2 regions of the Burkholderia seminalis genome follow, and region 2 is predicted to be linked to the other one. Evidence: riboswitches for the same ligand, from Rfam matches in the RefSeq annotation. Region 2 holds a riboswitch; the other holds the start of a gene.
The links. Region 2 has a riboswitch for thiamine pyrophosphate ahead of WJ12_RS01735 (FAD-dependent oxidoreductase). Riboswitches for the same ligand answer to the same signal wherever they lie in the genome.
Positions count from the first base shown of each region.

Region 1: another riboswitch for thiamine pyrophosphate. It lies ahead of thiC (phosphomethylpyrimidine synthase ThiC); the one in region 2 lies ahead of WJ12_RS01735 (FAD-dependent oxidoreductase).

Region 1 covers NZ_CP013398.1:1,302,568-1,313,127, reverse strand. The annotation lists gene WJ12_RS06005 (molybdopterin-dependent oxidoreductase) at 1-567, opposite strand, end outside; gene WJ12_RS06000 (cytochrome b/b6 domain-containing protein) at 597-1,229, opposite strand; gene WJ12_RS05995 (pentapeptide MXKDX repeat protein) at 1,301-1,573, opposite strand; TPP riboswitch at 1,844-1,960, shown strand; gene thiC (phosphomethylpyrimidine synthase ThiC) at 2,087-4,003, shown strand; gene WJ12_RS05985 (glycine zipper 2TM domain-containing protein) at 4,236-4,448, shown strand; gene WJ12_RS05980 (hypothetical protein) at 4,643-4,891, shown strand; gene WJ12_RS05975 (DMT family transporter) at 5,033-5,959, shown strand; gene WJ12_RS05970 (sensor domain-containing phosphodiesterase) at 6,384-7,664, shown strand; gene arfB (alternative ribosome rescue aminoacyl-tRNA hydrolase ArfB) at 7,692-8,096, opposite strand; gene WJ12_RS05960 (AAA family ATPase) at 8,093-10,408, opposite strand; gene recB (exodeoxyribonuclease V subunit beta) at 10,405-10,560, opposite strand, start outside.
Region 2 covers NZ_CP013398.1:386,717-397,276, forward strand. The annotation lists gene WJ12_RS01730 (ABC transporter ATP-binding protein/permease) at 1-1,161, opposite strand, end outside; TPP riboswitch at 1,431-1,554, shown strand; gene WJ12_RS01735 (FAD-dependent oxidoreductase) at 1,780-2,916, shown strand; gene thiS (sulfur carrier protein ThiS) at 2,949-3,146, shown strand; gene WJ12_RS01745 (thiazole synthase) at 3,185-4,000, shown strand; gene thiE (thiamine phosphate synthase) at 3,997-5,121, shown strand; gene WJ12_RS01755 (ABC transporter ATP-binding protein) at 5,206-6,027, shown strand; gene mlaE (lipid asymmetry maintenance ABC transporter permease subunit MlaE) at 6,024-6,791, shown strand; gene mlaD (outer membrane lipid asymmetry maintenance protein MlaD) at 6,816-7,376, shown strand; gene WJ12_RS01770 (MlaA family lipoprotein) at 7,408-8,364, shown strand; gene WJ12_RS01775 (MlaC/ttg2D family ABC transporter substrate-binding protein) at 8,476-9,105, shown strand; gene WJ12_RS01780 (STAS domain-containing protein) at 9,102-9,377, shown strand; gene WJ12_RS01785 (ABC transporter ATP-binding protein) at 9,570-10,496, shown strand; gene WJ12_RS01790 (ABC transporter permease) at 10,493-10,560, shown strand, end outside.

The sequences.
Region 1 (10,560 bases), 920 kb from region 2:
GTAATAATCGTCCGCGCACTTGAAGCCGACGTATTTCGCCCGCGTGTCGGCGCCGGCGCGCGCGAGGAACGCGCCGAACGGCGTGCCGCCCCAGCGGCCGATCGCACTCCACCCTTCGACGCAGATGTGCCGCGTGATCTGTTCCGCATGCGGCAGCGCGCGCAGCTCGTCGAGCGTCCACACGCGCTTGCCCGTCACGCGGCCGGACAGCACGAGGCGATACGTCGACGCATCGACGTGCCGCACTTCGTCGATCCCGTAGTACGCGTTGAATGGGAACGGACGCGTGATGTCGGCCTCGGTGTAGGTCGGCGCGAGCCGGTCGGGGTTGAACAGCCAAGCCTGCACGCGATCGTTCATGCGCGACACTTTCTCGAGAAACGTGTTGACCGACGCGTCGTCCTGCAACGTGCAGCCGGTCAGCATCGCGAGGCCGCCGAGCGTCAGGACGCGCCGGTTGAAGAGCCGCCGCGACGGCATCTCGAGCTCGCGGCGCACGTCGAGTTCGAGCGACTTGCGGTCGAGCGTCCAGCGCGGCTCGTCGCGGCTTTTTTCGGATTCCGACATGATGATTTCCTTCGCCCGCGGTGGGCAGGTCAGCGGCCGCGCAGCATCGCGAGCAGCGAGCGCGGCACCAGCAGCGCCATCGCGACATGGACGACAAAGAAGGCGACCAGCAGCGACATCGCCCAGAAATGCACGACGCGCGCGTTGTCGTAGCCGCCGAACAGTTCGCGCAGCAGCGGAAACTGGACGGACTTCCAGATCGTGAGCCCCGACAGCACCAGCACGACGAGATCGACGATCGCGGTCAGGTACGCGGCACGCTGCACCGCGTTGTAGACGCTCAGGTCGTCATGCGCGAGCCGCCCGCCGAGCGCGGCGCGGATGTCGCGCCATACGGATGCCGGCGTGACGGGCAGCAGCTTGCGCGCGAAGCGCCCCGTCGCGATCGACATCGCGAGGTAGAACAGCCCGTTGGCGACCAGCAGCCACATCGCCGCGAAATGCCATTGCAGCGCGCCGCCGAGCCAGCCGCCGAGCGTGATGCCGTGCGCGAACGTGAATGACGGATAGATCGGCGACGCGTCGTAGATGCGCCAGCCCGACAGCGCCATCAGGATCGCCGCGAGCGCGTTGAGCCAGTGGCTCACGCGCACCCACGGCGGATGAATCGTGGGCGCGGGCGGCGGCGTGCTCGTGCGATCCGTGACAGGAACCGTTTGCATGATGAAGACTCCCGGATTGAGGCGTCGGGGCGGGACGCGATGCGTGCTGCCGGTCGCGCCCCGTGCATTCGTCAGTTCGACGGGCTCATGGCGTCCTTCTTCATCGCGTCGCCCTTGGACATCGCGTCGTGGCCCATCGCGTCCTTCTTCATCGCGTCGTGCTTCATGCCGTCCTTCTTCATGCCGTCCTTCTTCATCGCGCCGTCCTTGGCCATCGCGTCGTGGCCCATCGCGTCCTTCGACATCGACATGCCGTCCTTCGACATCGCATCGTTCTGCGCATATGCGCCCGTTGCGATCGTGGCAAGCGCGGCGACACAGGCAACCAGGAATACGTTTTTCATGACATCTCTCCACTACATGGGTTTAGGAGCCGAATAGACGGAGCACACCGCCGGAAATGACAGCGATGTCAAAAAAAATTCTAGACGCCGAAAATGAAGACGCGAATGCTGCACCGCTCGGCCCTGGGCGGCCCCACCGGGAAGCCGTCCGGCGGCCGCGATTGCTGCGGCGCATCCCGCCCGGTCCGGCCGCGGCGATCAAGCGATCGCCCGGCGGCATCCGCTCCGCTCCCGGTTGAAACCGCCGCCAAGCCGGTGTATCGTGTGCCCTTGCTAACGCGGGGGTCCTGCAATGCGCCCGGTCAAACAACCGGCATTGCGGGTGAGAAATACCCTTTGAACCTGATCTGGATAATGCCAGCGCAGGGAAGCGTACGGATTTCGCCGCCATCCCTCTGACGAAACCCGCCGCCTCACGAATCTCGTCTCCTGCTTAGCTCGCGCCCCACAATTGCTTTGCATGGGGCCCGAGTAAGCGCCGAAGCGCCGACTCGGGCCGACACAGGAGATCGAATGAACGCCAATCCGAAGTTTCTGTCCGCCGACGCCCACGTCGACGCGGCTGCCGTCGCGCCGCTGCCGAATTCGCGCAAGGTCTACGTCACCGGCTCGCAGCCCGACATCCGCGTGCCGATGCGCGAAATCACGCAGGCCGACACGCCGACCGGCTTCGGCGGCGAAAAGAATCCGCCGATCTACGTGTACGACACGTCGGGCCCCTACACCGATCCGGACGCGAAGATCGACATCCGTGCGGGCCTGCCCGCGCTGCGCCAACGCTGGATCGAGGCACGCGGCGACACCGACGTGCTCTCCGGCCTGTCGAGCCAGTACGGCCTCGAGCGCGCGGCCGATCCGGCCACGGCCGACCTGCGTTTCCCCGGCCTGCACCGCAACCCGCGTCGCGCCCAGGCCGGCAAGAACGTCACGCAGATGCACTACGCGCGCCAGGGCATCATCACGCCGGAAATGGAGTACATCGCGATCCGCGAGAACCAGCGCCGCGCCGAATACATCGAGAGCCTGAAGTCGAGCGGCCCGAACGGCGCGAAGCTCGCCGCGATGATGGGCCGCCAGCACCCGGGCCAGGCATTCGGCGCGAATGCGCTGGCCGAGATCACGCCGGAATTCGTGCGCGACGAAGTCGCACGCGGCCGCGCGATCATCCCCGCGAACATCAACCACCCGGAATCCGAGCCGATGATCATCGGCCGCAACTTCCTCGTGAAGATCAACGCGAACATCGGCAACTCGGCCGTCACGTCGTCGATCGGCGAGGAAGTCGACAAGATGACGTGGGCGATCCGCTGGGGCGGCGACACGGTGATGGACCTGTCGACCGGCAAGCACATCCATGAAACGCGCGAGTGGATCATCCGCAACAGCCCGGTGCCGATCGGCACGGTGCCGATCTACCAGGCGCTCGAGAAGGTCAACGGCAAGGCCGAGGACCTGACCTGGGAAATCTTCCGCGACACGCTGATCGAGCAGGCCGAGCAAGGCGTCGACTACTTCACGATCCACGCCGGCGTGCGCCTGCAGTACGTGCCGCTCACCGCGAACCGGATGACGGGCATCGTGTCGCGCGGCGGCTCGATCATGGCGAAGTGGTGCCTCGCGCATCACAAGGAAAGCTTCCTGTACGAACACTTCGAAGAGATCTGCGAGATCATGAAGGCGTACGACGTGAGCTTCTCGCTCGGCGACGGCCTGCGTCCCGGCTCGATCTACGACGCGAACGACGAAGCGCAGCTCGGCGAGCTGAAGACGCTCGGCGAGCTCACGCAGATCGCGTGGAAGCACGACGTGCAGGTGATGATCGAAGGCCCCGGCCACGTGCCGATGCAGCTGATCAAGGAGAACATGGATCTCCAGCTCGACTGGTGCAAGGAAGCGCCGTTCTACACGCTCGGGCCGCTGACGACCGACATCGCACCGGGCTACGACCACATCACGTCGGGCATCGGCGCGGCGATGATCGGCTGGTTCGGCACCGCGATGCTCTGCTACGTGACGCCGAAGGAACACCTCGGCCTGCCGAACAAGGACGACGTGAAGGAAGGCATCATCACGTACAAGCTCGCCGCGCACGCCGCCGACCTCGCCAAGGGTCACCCGGGCGCGCAGGTGCGCGACAACGCGCTGTCGAAGGCACGCTTCGAGTTCCGCTGGGAAGATCAGTTCAACATCGGTCTCGATCCGGACAAGGCGCGCGAATTCCACGACGAAACGCTGCCGAAGGATTCGGCGAAGGTCGCGCACTTCTGCTCGATGTGCGGCCCGCACTTCTGCTCGATGAAGATCACGCAGGACGTGCGCGAGTTCGCGGCACAGCAGGGCGTGTCGGAAACCGAGGCGCTGAAGAAAGGGATGGAAGTGAAGGCGGTCGAGTTCGTCAAGACCGGCGCCGAGATCTATCACCGTCAGTAAGCGCAAGCAGCGATCCGCGCCGGGTCGCATCGCGATGCATGAAGCCCGCTTTCGAGCGGGCTTTTTTGCGCACGTCGCGTGCCTGCGGCGGCACGGGAAACAATTGATTACGAAACCGCGCAAGCCTTAACAAGTCCTTACAGCAGCACCGCCAAGCGGCGCGTAGATTGGGGTCATGCGCGGCCGCCAGCCGGTCGCGCGACCTCCGCTCACTACCACAAGGACAACGATCATGAACTCGATTCGGCGTTTTGGGGTATGCGCGCTTCTCGTCGCGACGGTGGCCAGCCTGTCGGCCTGCGATTCGATGTCACGACGTCAGCGCGACACGGCAATCGGCGCGGGTGTCGGCGGCGTCGCCGGCGCGGCGATCGGCGGCAGCGCGCTGTCGACGCTCGGCGGTGCGGCAGCCGGCGGCATCATCGGTAACCAGGTCGGCAAGTAAGCCGCCGGCCGGACCCGGCGCAACCTTCGTCCAGACGGCGTTTCCGCGATGCGGAAGCGCCGTTTTCGCATGCGGCGCCGCAATAGGCGCGGCAGCCGCCCGGAAATGATCGGTTACCGTTTTGCACACCGTGTCATCGGCGCGCGGCCTAAGCTTAAGCATCTGCCGATTGCCGGCTCCGCCGGAGAGACATCATGAACAGGACCCTCGTCGCGGCGGCGCTCGCCTGCACGACGCTCGCCGGCTGCTACTACCCGTACGGCTACTATCCCGGCGGCTATTACACGGCCGCGCCGGTGCAGCCGGCGCCCGTGTACGTCGATCCCGGCCCCGCCTACTACTATCCGGCGCCGGCCTATGCGCCTGCCTGGGGCGGCTATTGGGGACCGGCGCTGTCGCTCAATTTCGGCTTCGGCGGACGCGGCGGCTGGCGCCATCACTGACCGGGCACGGCCGCCGACGGGTGGCCCCCTGCCCCCTCGACCGGCGATATTCCCGTTTCTTGTCGTTTCATCGAATCGTGAAACGACGGCGCGGTAACGCGGTGTAAGATTCATCGCATCCCGTCCCCGCCCTCACGATCGATGTCACCCAAGAACGCCTTCCTGCTGACCGTGCTCGCTGCCCTGTGGGGCGCGTCGTTCCTGTTCATCCGGATCGGCGTGATCGATCTCGGCGTCGCGCCGCTGATGGCGTTGCGCGTGGGCATCGGCGCGCTGTTTCTCACCGGCTTCGCGCTGACGCGCTTCAAACCCGCCGACCTCGGTGCGCGATTGCGCCGCCATGCGTGGCCGTTGTTCGTCGTCGGCGCACTGAACTCGGGCATCCCGTTCTGCCTGTTCGCGTTCGCCGAGCTGACGCTGTCGGCCGGGCTCACGTCGGTGATCAATGCGACGACGCCACTGTGGGGCGCGCTCGTCGCGTACCTGTGGCTGAAGGACAAGCTGTCGTTGCCGCGTGCGCTCGGCCTCGTGATCGGCTTTGCCGGGGTCCTCACGCTCGTGTGGAACCAGATCGCGAACGCGCACGGCGACACGGGCGCCAGCGCGACCGCGCTCGCTGCCGCCGCGGCGCTCGGCGCGACGCTGCTGTACGGCATCGCGGCCAATTACACGAAGCGCACGCTCGGTGGCGTCGATCCGCTCGTCAACGCGGCCGGCAGCATGATCGGCTCGACCCTCCTCCTGCTGCCGTTCGCGATCGCCACCTGGCCGGCGGCGCCGGTCAGCGCCCACGCCTGGGGCGCGGTACTCGCCCTCGGCATCGCGTGCACCGGCATCGCGTATTTCATCTTCTTCTATCTGATCGCGCATGTCGGCCCCGCCCGCGCGATTACCGTGACGTTCGTGATCCCGGTGTTCGGGCTGCTGTGGGGCGCGCTGTTCCTGGGCGAACACGTGTCGGCCGTCATGATCGAAGGCTGCGCGATCGTACTCGTCGGCACCGCGCTCGCGACCGGCGTGATCAAGCGGATTCCCGGCATCCGGCCGCGCGGCGGCGAAGCGGCCTGAGGATCCGGGCGCGGGCGCCAACGCATCGCGGATGGCGGCACCGCGCACCCGCATTCATCCGACGGCGGATCTCGTTCGCGCCTGTCTCCGCCGCCGGGATTTTTCGTCCCCCCGCCCTTTACCATTCGCCATGCGGTCGGGTTGTCATGTGCGCCGGCAGCGCCCGCCGCTGCGTGACGGTCATGCGCGGCACGCACGCGAACGGCACCCGGCACCCCCGCGCCGTTACCATGGCCGGGCCGTGTACCGTTTGCGTCTGGAGTTACCCTGATACGCGCGCCGCTGCAATCCCGGTACACTCGAAACACTTATCCGCACGAGGCGGCCTCGATGTACCACGTTCTTTCGCGTCCGCCTGCGCGTGCGACCGCATCGGCGTGGCGGCCCGCTCCCGCCCCACCGTACGCCCCCGGGCACCGTTGACATGAAGCCCGCCCGCGACCTGTCGCTCGACTCCCTGCTCGAACGCCTGACGCCGACGCCCGGCGGCTGGGTCGCCACCTTTCGCACCACGACGCTGCGCAGCGTGTTCCAGCCCGTGTTGTCGATCACGCACAAGCGCGTCGTCGGCTACGAAGCGCTGCTGCGCGTCGTCGACGCGGACGGCACGCTGCTCTCGCCCACCGCCCTCTTCGACAAGACGCGTGCCGACGCCGACGCGCTGCTGCTCGACCGGCTCGCGCGCTGCCTGCACACGGCCAACTTCGTCGCGCAGGGAATCGGCGACGGCTGGCTGTTCCTGAACGTGACGCCGCGCGTACTCGATACGGGCCTCGTGCAGCGCGAGTTCGTCGAGGCGCTGTGCCGGCATTTCGGGTTGCCGCCGAACCGCATCGTGCTGGAGGTCGTCGAGCAACCGGCGCGCGACGAAGCCGCGCTCGCCCGCACGATCGACATGATCCAGCATCGCGATTTCCTGATCGCGATCGACGATTTCGGCACCGGATTCTCGAATTTCGACCGCGTCTGGCGCGCACGGCCCGACATCGTCAAGCTCGACCGCTCGCTCGTCGAACGCGCGACCGGGTCGGCCGACGATCGCCGCATCATGCATCACCTCGTGTCGATGCTGCACCAGGCCGGCGCGATGGTGCTGGCCGAAGGCGTCGAAAGCGACGACGCGCTGCAGACGCTGATGGAGGCCGATATCGATTTCGTGCAGGGTTTCCAGTTCGGCCAGCCCGATGCGTCGATCGCGCATGCGAGCGCGGCCGCGCCCGCGATGCTCGACGCCGCGTGGCAGCGCTTCATCGCACGCCGGCGCCCGCCGGTCATCGCCGAGCAGCCGGGCTTCGATGCGATCGAACGACTCGTGCTGGGCGGTGCGGCCGCCTTTTCCGCCAGCGGCAATCTGCAGGATGCCGCCCAACGCGTGTTCACGGTGCCGGCCGCGCGCCGCGTGTTCGTCACCGACGAGATCGGCGAGCAGTTCCTGCCGTCGATCACCGCGCGGCCCGACGACGGTCAGGCAGTCGCCGCCCGCCTCGCGCCGCTGTTCCCGGAAACCCACAGCAACTGGTCGCGGCGCCCGTACTTCCAGCGCGCGATCGCCGCACCCGGACGCGTCGCGCTGATGGGCCCGCATTTCTCGCTGACGGAAGGCCGCGACTGCTACACGGCCGCCGTCGCGATCCGCGCACGGAGCCGGCTCGTCGTGTTCTGCGTCGACTTCGTGCTCGACAGCGCGGGAACGGTGATGCGCTAGCCGCGCGCGCCGCCGGCCGTTCATTCGTCAGTCGATCACCTTCCCTCTTCCGGACTTCACCACGCTGCGGCGCGACTTGTGTTCGAGCCGCCGCTCCTTCGACGCACGCGTCGGCCGCGTCGCCACGCGTGCGCGCGGCGTAAACGCGACGCTGGAGATCAGCGAATCGAGTCGCGCCAGCGCGGCCTCGCGGTTCTTCTCCTGCGTGCGGTATTCCTGCGACTTGATCACGACGATGCCGTCGCGCGTGATGCGCTGGTCGGACAGCGCGAGAAGCCGCTCCTTGATCACCGGCGGCAGCGACGACGCACGGATGTCGAAGCGCAGGTGAATCGCACTCGACACCTTGTTCACGTTCTGCCCGCCCGCGCCCTGTGCGCGCACGGCCGTCCATTCGACCTCGGCCGGATCGAGCGTATAGCGGATCATCATCGCGAAACCTCCGTGCGGTGTCGCGCGAGCGCTTCGTCGACGCGCGCCGCGAGCCCCGAATCGCGCTGCGTGCGTGTTGCGACCGCCTGCGCCAGCACGCGCCGCGGCCCGATCACCTGCACCCGCGTGCGCGCACGCGTGACGGCCGTATAGACCAGCTCGCGCGTGAGCACCCGGCTGAACGAGGCCGGCAGCACGAGCGCGGCTTCGTCGAATTCCGAGCCCTGCGATTTGTGGACGGTCAGCGCGAACGCCGTCTCGTGCGGCGGCAGCGCGGCCGGCGACACCGCACGCGCGGTGCCGTCCGCGCGCCGGAACCACACGCGCAGCACGCCGTGCGCATCGGGCAACGCGATGCCGATGTCGCCGTTGAACAGCCCGAGCGCGTAGTCGTTGCGCGTCACCATGATCGGCCGCCCGGTGAACCAGTGCGCGCCGACCGCGAGCGGCACGCGCGCCGCGTGCCGCACGTGCGCGGCCACCAGCGCGTTGACGTGCTCCGCGCCGCGCGAGCCGTTGCGGGTCGCGCACAGGATCCGGAACCGGTTAAGCGCATCGAACAGCGGCAGCGGATCGGGCACCGGCGCGTCCAGCGCGGCGCGCAACGCGTCGAGGTAAGCGCCGAACCGCCGTGCGAGCCGCTCGACCGTCGACGATGCAAGCGTATCGCCCGCATCGTCGTGGAACGACGCGGCGGCCGTATCGTCGGCGGGCAGCGCATCCAGTGCGGCCTGCACGTCGCCGCCGCGGATCGCGACCGACAGCCGCCCGATCGGTGAATCGAGACCGAAACGGTAGTTGCGTTCGAGCCAGACGACGCAGTCCGCGAGCGGCGCCGGCGCGCGCGCGACGGCGGCTGCGGCGTCGACTTCGCCGGTCGATGCGGAGGTCGCTGCCGTCACCGATGCGAGCGCCGCGTCGCCCGCGTCGAACGGCGGCAGCTCGACGGCATCGAGCCATGCGAGTTCGTCGACTTCGATCCATGCGGGTGTCTCCCCCGCGGTAACGGTGCCGCCGACATCGGCCGGCGCCGGGACTACCGGCGGTGGCGATACGATCTCGGCCGACGAAACCTCGTCATCCTGCGGTTCGTCGTCGAAGAGCGATGCCTGTCGCGGATCGGCCTTCTGCCGCGACGCCGGTTTGCGGGAAACGGAAGCCGATGCCGAAGGCAACGCCTGCGCCGAAACGGAAGCCGGACGTGCGGCCGGCACGCCCGCCGCGGTGGCGATTGCGGCTTCGTCCGGCACCGGCAACGCCGCGACGAACGTCGCCTCGTCGATACCGAGCGCCTGTGCGATGCGCGTGCGCGCCGCGGCCGTAAAGGCGGGCCGCGCGCTCAACTCGGCGAACACGGCCCCCGCTTCGACCGCGGCCAGTTGATCCTTGTCGCCGAGCAGCACGAGCCGTGCGCCCGGCGCAAGCGCGTCGAGCAGATGCGCGGCGAGCGCGACGTCGATCATCGACGCCTCGTCGACGACGATCAGGTCGTACGGCAACGGATTGTCGCGATGATGGCGGAAGCCGGCCGCCCCGCCGCCGCCCAGCAGCCGGTGCAGCGTATACGACGTGTCGGGCAGGCGTGCCGCGAGTTCGGGCGGCAGGTCGCCGGCCCGTGCATGCAGCGCTTCCTGCATCCGCTGCGCGGCCTTGCCGGTCGGTGCGGCCAGCGCGATGCGCAGCCCCGGGTGCGCGTCGAGCAGGCAGGCCAGCACGCCGACGACCGTCGTCGTCTTGCCCGTGCCGGGGCCGCCGCTGACGATCGTCACGCGGCCCGTCAGCGCGACGATCGCCGCCACGCGCTGCCAGTCGACTTCGCCGTTGGCCGGCCCGAAATAGCGCGCGAGACTGTCGCGCAGCCGGTCGGGCGACAGGCCTTCGTCCGGACCGGCAACCCCGGCCTGTGCGACGAGCGCATCGGCAAGCCGCCGTTCGTAATCGAAATAGCGCGACAGGTACAGGTGATCGTGCCGGTCGACGATCAGCGGCCGCTCGTCGCCGCGCGCCAGCGTGCCGAACGCGACCACGCCGCTCGCGGCAAGCGCGGCGCGCACCTCGTCGAGCGGGGTTTCGTAGCGCTGCGCGAGTGCGCCGAGCGCGACGCACACGTGGCCGCCGGCCGTCGCGCGGCTCGTCGCGAACGCGGCGCGCGCCGCCCAGCGTGCCGCGGCCGACGGCGCGCCGGCGCGCCGCGCGAGATCGCCGATGCGACGCGCGAAGCCTTCCGCAAGCGCGATGCCGAAATCGGCCGGCTCGGGCAGCCGCGCGACGAGGCCGCCGGTGAATTCGAGCGTGTCGTCCGACGCGTTCATGCGCGCCTCCCTTCCATCATGCGGTCGAGGGCCTCGACGAGCGCACGCGCGGGCCGGCGGGCATGCACGCCGGACGGCTCGCCGCCGCTGCGCCAGCCGGGCCGCACGCCGCGCACGAACAGGTACAGGTAGCCCGCGATGTGCGTATCGTA
Region 2 (10,560 bases):
CGTCGACAGCTTCGCGTCGTCGATGTAGTGCAGGTTGATGCCGCCGTGCTCGGTCGCGGGCGACAGGCTTTCCTTCAGGTGCGACGTGCCCATCACGCGCTTGAATTCGCGCAGACGGTTGACGGTGGCGCGCCATTCGACGAGGGTCGAGTAGCTGTTGATGAACCACGAGAACGAATCGCTGACGGTGCCGAACGCGGACGAGATCTGCATCAGCACGCCGAACGAGAACGCGCCCGCGAAATAGCGCGGCGCGGCGACGACGAGCGGGAAGATGATCGCGATCTGCCCGTAGAAGCTCAGCACGAACGTGAGCCGCTTCGTGTACTTCATCACGCGCCACCAGTTGTCGCGGATGCGCATGAAGAGGCCCTGCGCGTTGGCCGCCTCGGTCTTCTCGCCGTCGTAGAACGCGATCTGCTCGGCGTTCTCGCGCACGCGGATCAGCCCGAAGCGGAAATCGGCCTCGACGCGCTGCTGCTGGTAGTTGATCGACACCAACGGATGGCCGACCTTCTGGATGATCAGCGAGCCGATCACCGCGTACAGCGCGGCCGCCCACACCATGTAGCCGGGAATCGAGATCGGCGTCGCGCCGAGCGTGAACGTCAGCGCGCCGGCGAGCGACCACAGGATCGTGATGAACGACACGAGCGTGACGACCGTCGACAGCAGGTCGAGCGACAGCGCGAGCGTCGTGGTCGCGAACGATTGGAGGTCGTCGGTGATCCGCTGGTCGGGGTTGTCCGCGAGGCGGTCGCGTTCGATCCGGTAGAACGCGCGATCGCCGAGCCACTGGCCGAGGAAGCGGTCGGTGAGCCACTGGCGCCAGCGGAAGCCGAGCAGCTGCCGCAGGTAGCGGCCGTACACCGCGAGGATGATGAACGCGAACGCGAGCGCGGAGAACTGCATCAGCAGATTCGGGAAGTCGTGGACGTCCTTCGACTGCAGCGCGTTGTAGAACTCGGCGTTCCACTTGTTCAGCCGGACGTTGATCCAGACCACGCAGAGGTTGATCGCGATGATCGTGACCAGCAGGCCCCACGCGATTTTCCATTCGGACGATACCCAGTAGGGCTTGATGAGGCTCCATGCGGATACCGGGCGCTCGTCCTGCGGCGCGTCGGAGGCGGAGCGGACGGGATCGATCGATTGGGTCATGTGCTTCCTGATGAGTAGCCGGCGCGCGGGCCGGGCGAAGCCGGGCGCGCGCCGCGATACGGCATGCCGGGGCGCGGCGCCGACGGACGGCGGGCGCAGCGATGGTCGCCCGCGCGTCTTAAACGGCGCTTAAGGGCCGGCGGTGACGCGGCAACCGGCCGCTCGCGCGGCCGGCCTGCGGGCATTGTGCCAGAGCGGCGCGGGCCGACGGCGAATTTGCCCCACGGGGACAGTTTGCGGCGCTTTCGGCTTTTATGGTCTAATGGCCGACGACGAAACAGGGGTGCTTCGTGGCGCGGCCGGCGGATGTTCCGGGCGGCGCGGCGAGGCTGAGAAAAACCCTTTGCACCCGATCCGGGTAATACCGGCGAGGGAAGTTTCTGATCCCGCCGGGCCGCGCTGGCCGCCATCCCATATGGTCAGCGCCCGAGTCCCGCCCGGCCGGCCTTTGCTGCCGGTTTCGTCCTTTTGGGTACGCGCATTGCGCGTTACGGAAGGAATGATGACCGCACAATCTTCAGTCTTTTGCTTGATTCCCGCCCCGATGCCGCATGCGTTCGCATGGGGCGGCGCGCGCGCGTCGACGCTCGTCGTGCGTATTCGCGCGGAGGGCGCGCGATGAACGTCCAGGATGCACGGCCCGATTTCGCGGTGCTCGGCGGCGGCCTCGTCGGCCGCCTGATCGCGTGGCGGCTCGCGGGCGACGGGCATCGCGTCGCGCTGTACGAGCGCGGCGGCCCGGACGGCGAGCAGTCGGCTGCCTGGATCGCGGCCGCGATGCTCGCGCCGCTCGCGGAAGCGGCGAGCGCGGAACGGCTGATCACCGAGCTCGGCGCCGCGTCGCTCGAACGCTGGCCGCAATGGCTCGCGGAACTGCCCGAACCCGTTTTTTTCCAGCATCACGGCACGCTCGTCGTCTGGCACCACGCGGACCGTGCGGAGGCGCCGCTGTTCGAGCGGCGGGTGCGCGCGAACGCGCCGGCCGACCTGCTCGACGGCGGTTTCGTGACGCTCGCCGGCGCGCAGGTCGATGCGGCCGAGCCCACGCTCGCGGGCCGTTTCGCCCGCGGCCTGCTGCTGCCGCGCGAAGGGCAGCTCGACAATCGCCAGGCGCTGCGCGCGCTGGCGGCCGGCCTCGCCGAACGCGGCGTCGATCTCCGCTGGCACGTCGCGATCGACGATGCCAACCTGCCCGCCGCGCATTTCACGATCGATTGCCGCGGGCTCGGCGCGAAATCCGCGCTGCCCGCGCTGCGCGGCATCCGCGGCGAAGTCGCGCGCGTGCATGCGCCCGGCATCGGGCTCACGCGGCCCGTGCGGCTGCTGCATCCGCGCTACCCGCTGTACATCGCGCCGAAGCAGGACGATCTCTATGTGATCGGCGCGACCGAGGTGGAGGGCGAGGACATGTCGCCCGTCAGCGTGCGCTCCGCGCTCGAACTGCTGAGCGCGGCGTTCTCCGTGCATCCGGCGTTCGGCGAGGCACGCATTCTCGAACTCAACGCGCAGTGCCGGCCGACGCTGCCCGATCACCGCCCGGCGGTGATCTGGGACGGCGCATCGACACTCGCCGTCAACGGTCTGTACCGGCACGGCTTCATGATTGCGCCGGAAGTCGCGCAGGCAGCCGTCGCGTGCGCGCAAGCCGCGCTCGGCGGCGCGCTGGGCGATGCCGACGCGTTCGCCGCGTGGCGCGACGCCGCGCGTTGGCCGACGCTCCTTCATCACCGCAGCGACGCGCGCCAGCCGGCCTGACGCGCGCCGCCGACCGAATCCGACCGAGCCTCATGGATATCCAGATCAACCAACAGACCCTGACGCTGCCCGACGGCGCGACGGTGGCCGACGCGCTCGCCGCGTACGGCGCGCGGCCGCCGTACGCGGTCGCGCTGAACGGCAATTTCGTCGCGCGCACGCAGCATGCGGCGCGCGCGCTCGCGGCGGGCGACAAGCTCGACGTCGTGCACCCCGTCGCGGGCGGCTGAGCGCCGCCGGTTCGTCCCCGCTCTTCCAGGAAAACGACATGACGTCCCTCACCTCCGCCGACGCGCTGACGCTGTACGGCGAAACCTTCGCAAGCCGCGTGCTGCTCGGCACGTCGCGTTATCCGTCGCTGCAGTCGCTGTCCGATTCGATCGACGCGTCGCGTCCCGGGATGGTGACGGTCGCGCTGCGCCGCCAGATGACGGGCGGCACCGCAGAAGCCGGCTTCTTCGACCTGCTCAAGCGCCACGCGGTGCCGCTGCTGCCGAACACGGCCGGCTGCCAGACCGTCGCCGAGGCCGTGACGACCGCGCACATGGCGCGCGAGGTGTTCGGCACCGACTGGATCAAGCTCGAGCTGATCGGCGACGACTACACGCTGCAGCCCGATCCGGTCGGGTTGATCGAGGCCGCCGCGCAACTGGTCAAGGACGGCTTCAAGGTGCTGCCGTACTGCACCGAGGATCTCGTGATCGGCCGGCGCCTGCTCGACGTCGGCTGCGAGGCGCTGATGCCGTGGGGCGCGCCGATCGGCACGGGCAAGGGCATCGTGAACCCGTACGGCCTGCGCGTGCTGCGCGAGCGGCTGCCGGACGTGCCGCTGATCGTCGATGCGGGGCTCGGCGTGCCGTCGCACGCGTGCCAGGTGATGGAGTGGGGCTTCGACGGCGTGCTGCTGAACACGGCCGTGTCGCAGGCCACGCACCCGGAGATCATGGCGCGCGCGTTCGCGCAGGGCGTCGAGGCGGGGCGCGCCGCGTACCTGGCCGGGCCGATGGACGCACGCGAGACCGCGCACGCGAGCACGCCGGTCGTCGGGATGCCGTTCTGGCACCAGGACGGGGGCGGCGCATGAGCGCGCGCTTCGCCGACGCATTCTGGCCGCCGGCCGACGAGCTGGCCGAAGCGGCCGAACGGATTCGCGCCCGCCTCGGCGACTGGCCGGACGGCGCGGCGCCGTGGCGGCTCTGCGTGGCGGCGCCCGACGTGCCGTCCGACGGCGACGTGCTGATCGTGTCCGCCGGCGACCGCACCGCGCAGGCGCGCGCGTCGGCCGCGTCGCGGCCGGCCTCGCCGGAGGCGGTCGCGATCGAATTCGACGAGCAGGGCGCGGTGCTGCATGCGGCGGGCGCGCGTTACGCGCTCGAAGCCGCGCATCCGCTCGCGGACGACTGGATCGCGGCGCTCGCCGCCTTCCTCGATTGCGGTTTCGCGCCGGTCGACGCGCTGGTGCTCGCGCTGGCGTGGCAAGACGGCGACGAGACGCGCGCCGCCGACGCGTGGCCGGTCGATGCCGCGCGGTTTCCGCGTGTCGCCGGGCTGCCGCCCGCGCCGGAGCCGGCATTCGCGCCGTGTCCCGCGCAACTCGGCCTCTATCCGGTCGTGCCGGACGCGGCGTGGGTCGAGCGCGTGCTCGAGGGCGGTGCGCGGACCGTGCAACTGCGCGTGAAAGGCGCGACGCCGGACGCGCTGCGCCGGGAAATCGCGCGTGCGGTCGCGGCGGGGCGTCGTTATCCCGATGCGCGCGTGTTCATCAACGATCACTGGCAGATCGCGGTAGATGAAGGCGCGTACGGCGTTCATCTGGGTCAGGAGGACCTCGAAACGGCCGATCTGGCCGCGATCGCGCGCGCGGGCCTGCGGCTCGGACTTTCGAGCCACGGTTATTACGAGATGTTGCGGGCGTTGCACGCGCGCCCGAGCTACCTCGCGCTCGGCCCCGTCTACGCGACCGCCACGAAGGCCGTCGCCGCGCCGCCCCAGGGCCTCGCGCGGATTGCCCGCTACGCGCGCTTCGCCAGCGCGCGGGCGCCGCTCGTCGCGATCGGCGGGGTGGGGCTCGACACGCTGCCGGCCGTGCTGGCGACGGGCGTCGGTAGCGTCGCGGTGGTCAGCGCGGTCACGGGCGCCGCCGATTATCGGACGGCGCTTATTGCGCTGCAGCAATGTTTTCCCGGACAATTTGACAATCATTGACCGCCGGGCCCGGAACGGCGTCACGACATCATTCCAATGCAGGCCCTATAATTCGGCGTTCTGCGTAAAAGGACTGTCAGCTCCGTGAGCCCCACTCCTACCGAGACTCTGCTGGAACTTCGCGACGTCGACTTTGGCTACGGCGACCGCCTCGTCCTGTCCAACCTGAACCTGCGCTTCGGGCGCGGGCAGGTCGTCGCGGTCATGGGCGGCTCGGGTTGCGGCAAGACCACCGTGCTGCGCCTGATTGGCGGCCTCGTGCGCGCGCGCCGCGGCCAGGTGCTGTTCGACGGCGCCGACGTCGGCGCGCAAACGCGCGACGGCCTGTACGCGCTGCGCCGCAAGATGGGCATGCTGTTCCAGTTCGGCGCGTTGTTTACCGACATGTCGGTGTTCGAGAACGTCGCGTTCGCGCTGCGCGAGCATACCGACCTGCCCGAAGACCTGATCCGCGACCTCGTGCTGATGAAGCTCAACGCGGTCGGCCTGCGCGGCGCGCGCGACCTGATGCCGTCCGAGGTGTCGGGCGGGATGGCGCGCCGGATCGCGCTCGCCCGCGCGATCGCGCTCGATCCGCAGCTCATCATGTACGACGAGCCGTTCGCCGGCCTCGACCCGATCTCGCTCGGCATCACCGCGAACCTGATCCGCACGCTGAACCAGGCGCTCGGCGCGACCTCGATCCTCGTCACGCACGACGTGCCGGAATCGTTCGCGATCGCCGACTACGTGTACTTTCTGGCCAACGGCGGCGTGCTCGCGCAGGGCACGCCCGACGAGCTGCGCGCGTCGACCGATCCGAGCGTGCGGCAGTTCATCGACGGCGCGCCGGACGGCCCGTTCAAATTTCATTACACGAGCCCGCCGCTTGCAGCGGATTTCGGGCTCGGCGGAGGGCGCGCATGATCAGCGCGATCGGACGTTACGTCATCGGCGGCCTCGAGCGCGCGGGCTACGGCACGCGGCTGTTCGTGCGCCTCGTGCTGCAATTCTTCCCGCTGCTGCGCCGGCCGCGGCTGGTCACGAAGCAGATCCACTTCCTCGGCAACTATTCGTTCGTGATCATTGCCGTGTCGGGGCTGTTCGTCGGCTTCGTGCTCGGCCTGCAGGGCTATTACACGCTGAACCGCTACGGGTCCGAGCAGGCGCTCGGCCTGCTGGTCGCGCTGTCGCTCGTGCGCGAGCTCGGCCCGGTCGTCACCGCGCTGCTGTTCGCGGGCCGCGCGGGCACGTCGCTCACGGCCGAGATCGGCCTGATGAAGGCCGGCGAGCAGCTCACCGCGCTCGAAATGATGGCGGTGGACCCGATCAAGACGGTGATCGCGCCGCGCATGTGGGCGGGCATCATCGCGATGCCGCTGCTCGCGGCGATCTTCAACGCGGTCGGCGTGCTCGGCGGCTACTTCGTCGGCGTCGTGCTGATCGGCGTCGATCCGGGCGCGTTCTGGTCGCAGATGCAGGGCGGGGTCCAGGTCTGGGCCGACGTCGGCAACGGCGTGCTGAAGAGCATCGTGTTCGGGTTCGCCGTGACCTTCATTGCGCTGTATCAGGGGTATGAAGCGAAGCCCACGCCCGAAGGCGTGTCGCGCGCGACCACCAAGACGGTTGTGTTCGCGTCGCTCGCCGTACTCGGCCTCGATTTTCTGCTGACCGCGCTGATGTTCAGCTAAGCCTCAGCCAAGCCAAATTTTGGGATGACGATGAAAAAGACTGCTCTCGACTTCTGGGTCGGCCTGTTCGTGGTGGTGGGCTTCCTTGCGGTGCTGTTCCTGGCGCTGAAGGTCGGCAACATGAGCTCGCTGTCGTTTCAGCCGACCTACTCGGTCCGGATGAAATTCGACAATATCGGCGGGCTGAAGCCGCGCGCGGCCGTGAAGAGTGCCGGCGTCGTGGTCGGCCGCGTGAAGTCGATCGGCTTCGACACGAACACGTACCAGGCGCTGGTGACGATCGACATCGACGGCCAGTACCCGTTCCCGAAGGATTCGTCGGCGAAGATCCTGACGTCGGGCCTGCTCGGCGAGCAATACATCGGCCTCGATCCGGGCGGCGACACGGAAATGCTGAAGTCGGGCGATACGATCTCGATGACGCAGTCGGCGATCGTGCTCGAGAACCTGATCGGCCAGTTCCTGTACAGCAAGGCCGCCGATGCGGGCGGTGCGAAGCCGGCAGCCGGCGCGCCGGCTGCGCCGGCTCCGGTGGCGGTGCCGGCGTCGGCGGTGTCCGCCGCGTCCGGTTCGGCGGCCCAATAACCACACGAGAGAATAGAAGAGGGTAATGACCATGCAGACGATCCGCATCAGGCACGCCGCGCTGGCGATAGCGGCAGCCGCCGCGTTGAGCGGCTGCGCGACCGTGCAGACGCCGACCAAGGGCGATCCGCTCGAGGGCTTCAACCGGACGATGTACAAGTTCAACGACACGGTCGACACCTACGCGCTGAAACCGGTCGCGAAGGGCTACCAGTACGTGGTGCCGCAGCCGGTGCGCGACAGCGTGACGAACTTCTTCTCGAACATCGGCGACGTCTACATCGCGGCGAACAACATCGTGCAGCTGCGGATCGCGGACGGCGTCGGCGACATCATGCGCGTCGTGATCAACACGGTGTTCGGCGTCGGCGGCCTGTTCGACGTCGCGACGATCGCGAAGCTGCCGAAGCACACGGCCGATTTCGGGATCACGATGGGCCGCTACGGCATGCCGTCGGGCCCGTACCTCGTGCTGCCGCTGCTCGGCCCGAGCACGCTGCGCGACACGGCCGGCCTCGGCGTCGACTACGTCGGCAATCCGCTTACCTACGTGAAGCCGGACGGCCTGAGCTGGGGCCTGTTCGGCGTCAACCTCGTCAACACGCGTGCGAACCTGCTCGGCGCGGGCGACGTGCTGGATGCCGCGGCGCTCGACAAGTATTCGTTCGTGCGCAACGCGTACCTGCAGCGCCGCCAGATGCTGATCAGCAACGCGCGCGGCGAGGCCGCCGCGACGTCGAGCAACGACGCGCTGCCGAAGTACGATCTGCCGGACGACGGCGCGGCACCGGCGGCGGCCGGTACGGCGGGCGCGGCAGCGGTGAGCGGCGCGACCGCGCCGGCGGGGGCATCGGGCGCGGCGGTTGCCGCGCCGGCCTCGGGCACGGCCGAAGGACCGAATCCGGCCAGCGAAACGAACGTGCCGGCGATGCAGGTGGCGCCGCCGTCGCCGGGCGGGTTCCGCTTCCCGAGCATCCGGCTGCACTGACGGATTTACATTCGTTACAGCCGGAAACGATTCAGTCGGTAGCGTGCGCGAACTTGCGCGTAAGCTACCTGCTCCAACCTTCGCATCGACTCATTCATGCAGGTCACTATGATGAAAAAACTGTTCCTGATCCCCGTATTCGCGGCGCTGTTCTCGTTCGGCAGCGCGGCTCACGCGCAAGTCGACCAGTCGAACCCGCAGTCGCTGATCAAGACGGCGACGCAGCAGGTGCTCGACGAAGTCAAGCAGCAGACGATCAAGCAGGGCGACACCAACCGCATCATCTCGATCGTCAACAAGGACATCCTGCCGTACACCGATTTCCGCCGCACCACGCAGCTCGCGATGGGCCGCAACTGGCGCACGGCAACGGCCGAGCAGCAGCAGCAGGTTCAGGAGCAGTTCAAGCTGCTGCTGATCCGCACGTACTCGGGCGCGCTGGCGCAGCTGAAGCCGGACCAGCAGATCCAGTACCCGCCGTTCCGCGCCGATCCGGCCGATACCGATGTCGTGGTCAAGACGGTCGCGATGAACAACGGCCAGCCGGTCCAGATCGATTACCGCCTGTACAAGTCGGCGAACGGCTGGAAGGTGTATGACCTGAACGTGCTCGGCGCGTGGCTGATCCAGACGTACCAGCAGCAGTTCAACGAAAAGATCCAGCAAAGCGGCGTGGACGGCCTGATCCAGTTCCTGACGCAGCGCAACCAGCAACTTGCCGCCGGCAAGCAAGCGTCGTGAGCGGCTTCGAAGCCGGCTCCTCACTGACCGTCGCGAGCGCGAAATCCGCGCTCGCGGACGGTCTTGCGCGCATCGGCGCGGGCGCCACCGCCGTCGATTGCGCGGCGCTGACGCAGTTCGACTCGTCCGCGCTCGCCGTGCTGCTCGCATGGCAACGTGCCGCCATGTCGCGCGGCGCGACCCTCGACATCCTCAATCTCCCGCCGAAGCTCGCCAGCCTCGCGCGCGCCTACGGCGTCGACGCGCTCATCGACGGCACCGGGCGACATTGACCCCGTCCGACCGGGGCCTGCCGCGCCAGCCGGCGCGCGCACGCGTCAGGCCGCGCGCCTCCGGCGCCGGCTCCCCCAGCCGGTTTGCCCTATAATCAAGCGTTTTGCGGGGCAGCCAATCGGCGTCCGGCCCCCATTTTCTTTCGCAGCAAGCACAGAATAGGCGTCGCGGCCCTGGCGTCGCGCACAGTCATGTCAGCCATAGAAATCCGTCACGTCAAGAAGCGCTACAAGTCGCTTCAGGCGCTCAAGGGCGTCAGCCTGTCGGTCGAGGAAGGCGAGTTTTTCGGTCTGCTCGGCCCCAACGGCGCAGGCAAGACCACGCTCATCAGTATCCTCGCCGGGCTCGCCCGGGCCGACGAAGGCAGTATCTCGGTGCGCGGCCACGACGTCGTCAAGGACTTCCGCGGTGCGCGCCGCGCGCTGGGTGTCGTCCCGCAGGAACTCGTCTTCGACCCGTTCTTCACCGTCCGCGAGACGCTGCGGATCCAGTCCGGCTATTTCGGGCTGCGCCGCAACGACGACTGGATCGACGAAGTGATGGCCAATCTCGACCTCACCGAGAAGGCCGACGCGAACATGCGCGCGCTGTCGGGCGGGATGAAGCGCCGCGTGCTCGTCGCGCAGGCGCTGGTGCACCGGCCGCCCGTGATCGTGCTCGACGAGCCGACCGCCGGCGTCGACGTCGAATTGCGCCAGACGCTGTGGAAATTCATCTCGCGCCTGAACCGCGAGGGTCACACGATCGTGTTGACCACCCATTACCTCGAGGAAGCCGAGTCGCTGTGCGACCGCATCGCGATGCTGCGCCGGGGCGAGGTGGTCGCGCTCGACCGCACCGACGCGCTGCTGCGCCGCTTCGCGGGGCTGCAGCTCTATCTGCGGCTCGCGACGGGCGCGCTGCCGGCCGAGCTGCGCGGGCTGGAGACCGACCCCGCCGCGCGCGCGCCGGGCGAGCACCTGCTGCGTCTCACGAGCTACGACGATGTCGAACGCATTCTCGCGCAATGCCGCGCGGCAGGCTGCACGTTCGACGAGATCGAGGTCCGCAAGGCCGACCTCGAGGATGTGTTCGTCCAGGTGATGAACGGGGCCGAGGTGATCGAGGGTCTGGCATGAATCAACAATCCCCGCGCGAACTGCGTTCGCTGCCGGCCGAAGGGGCGCTGGGCACGGCCCGGCG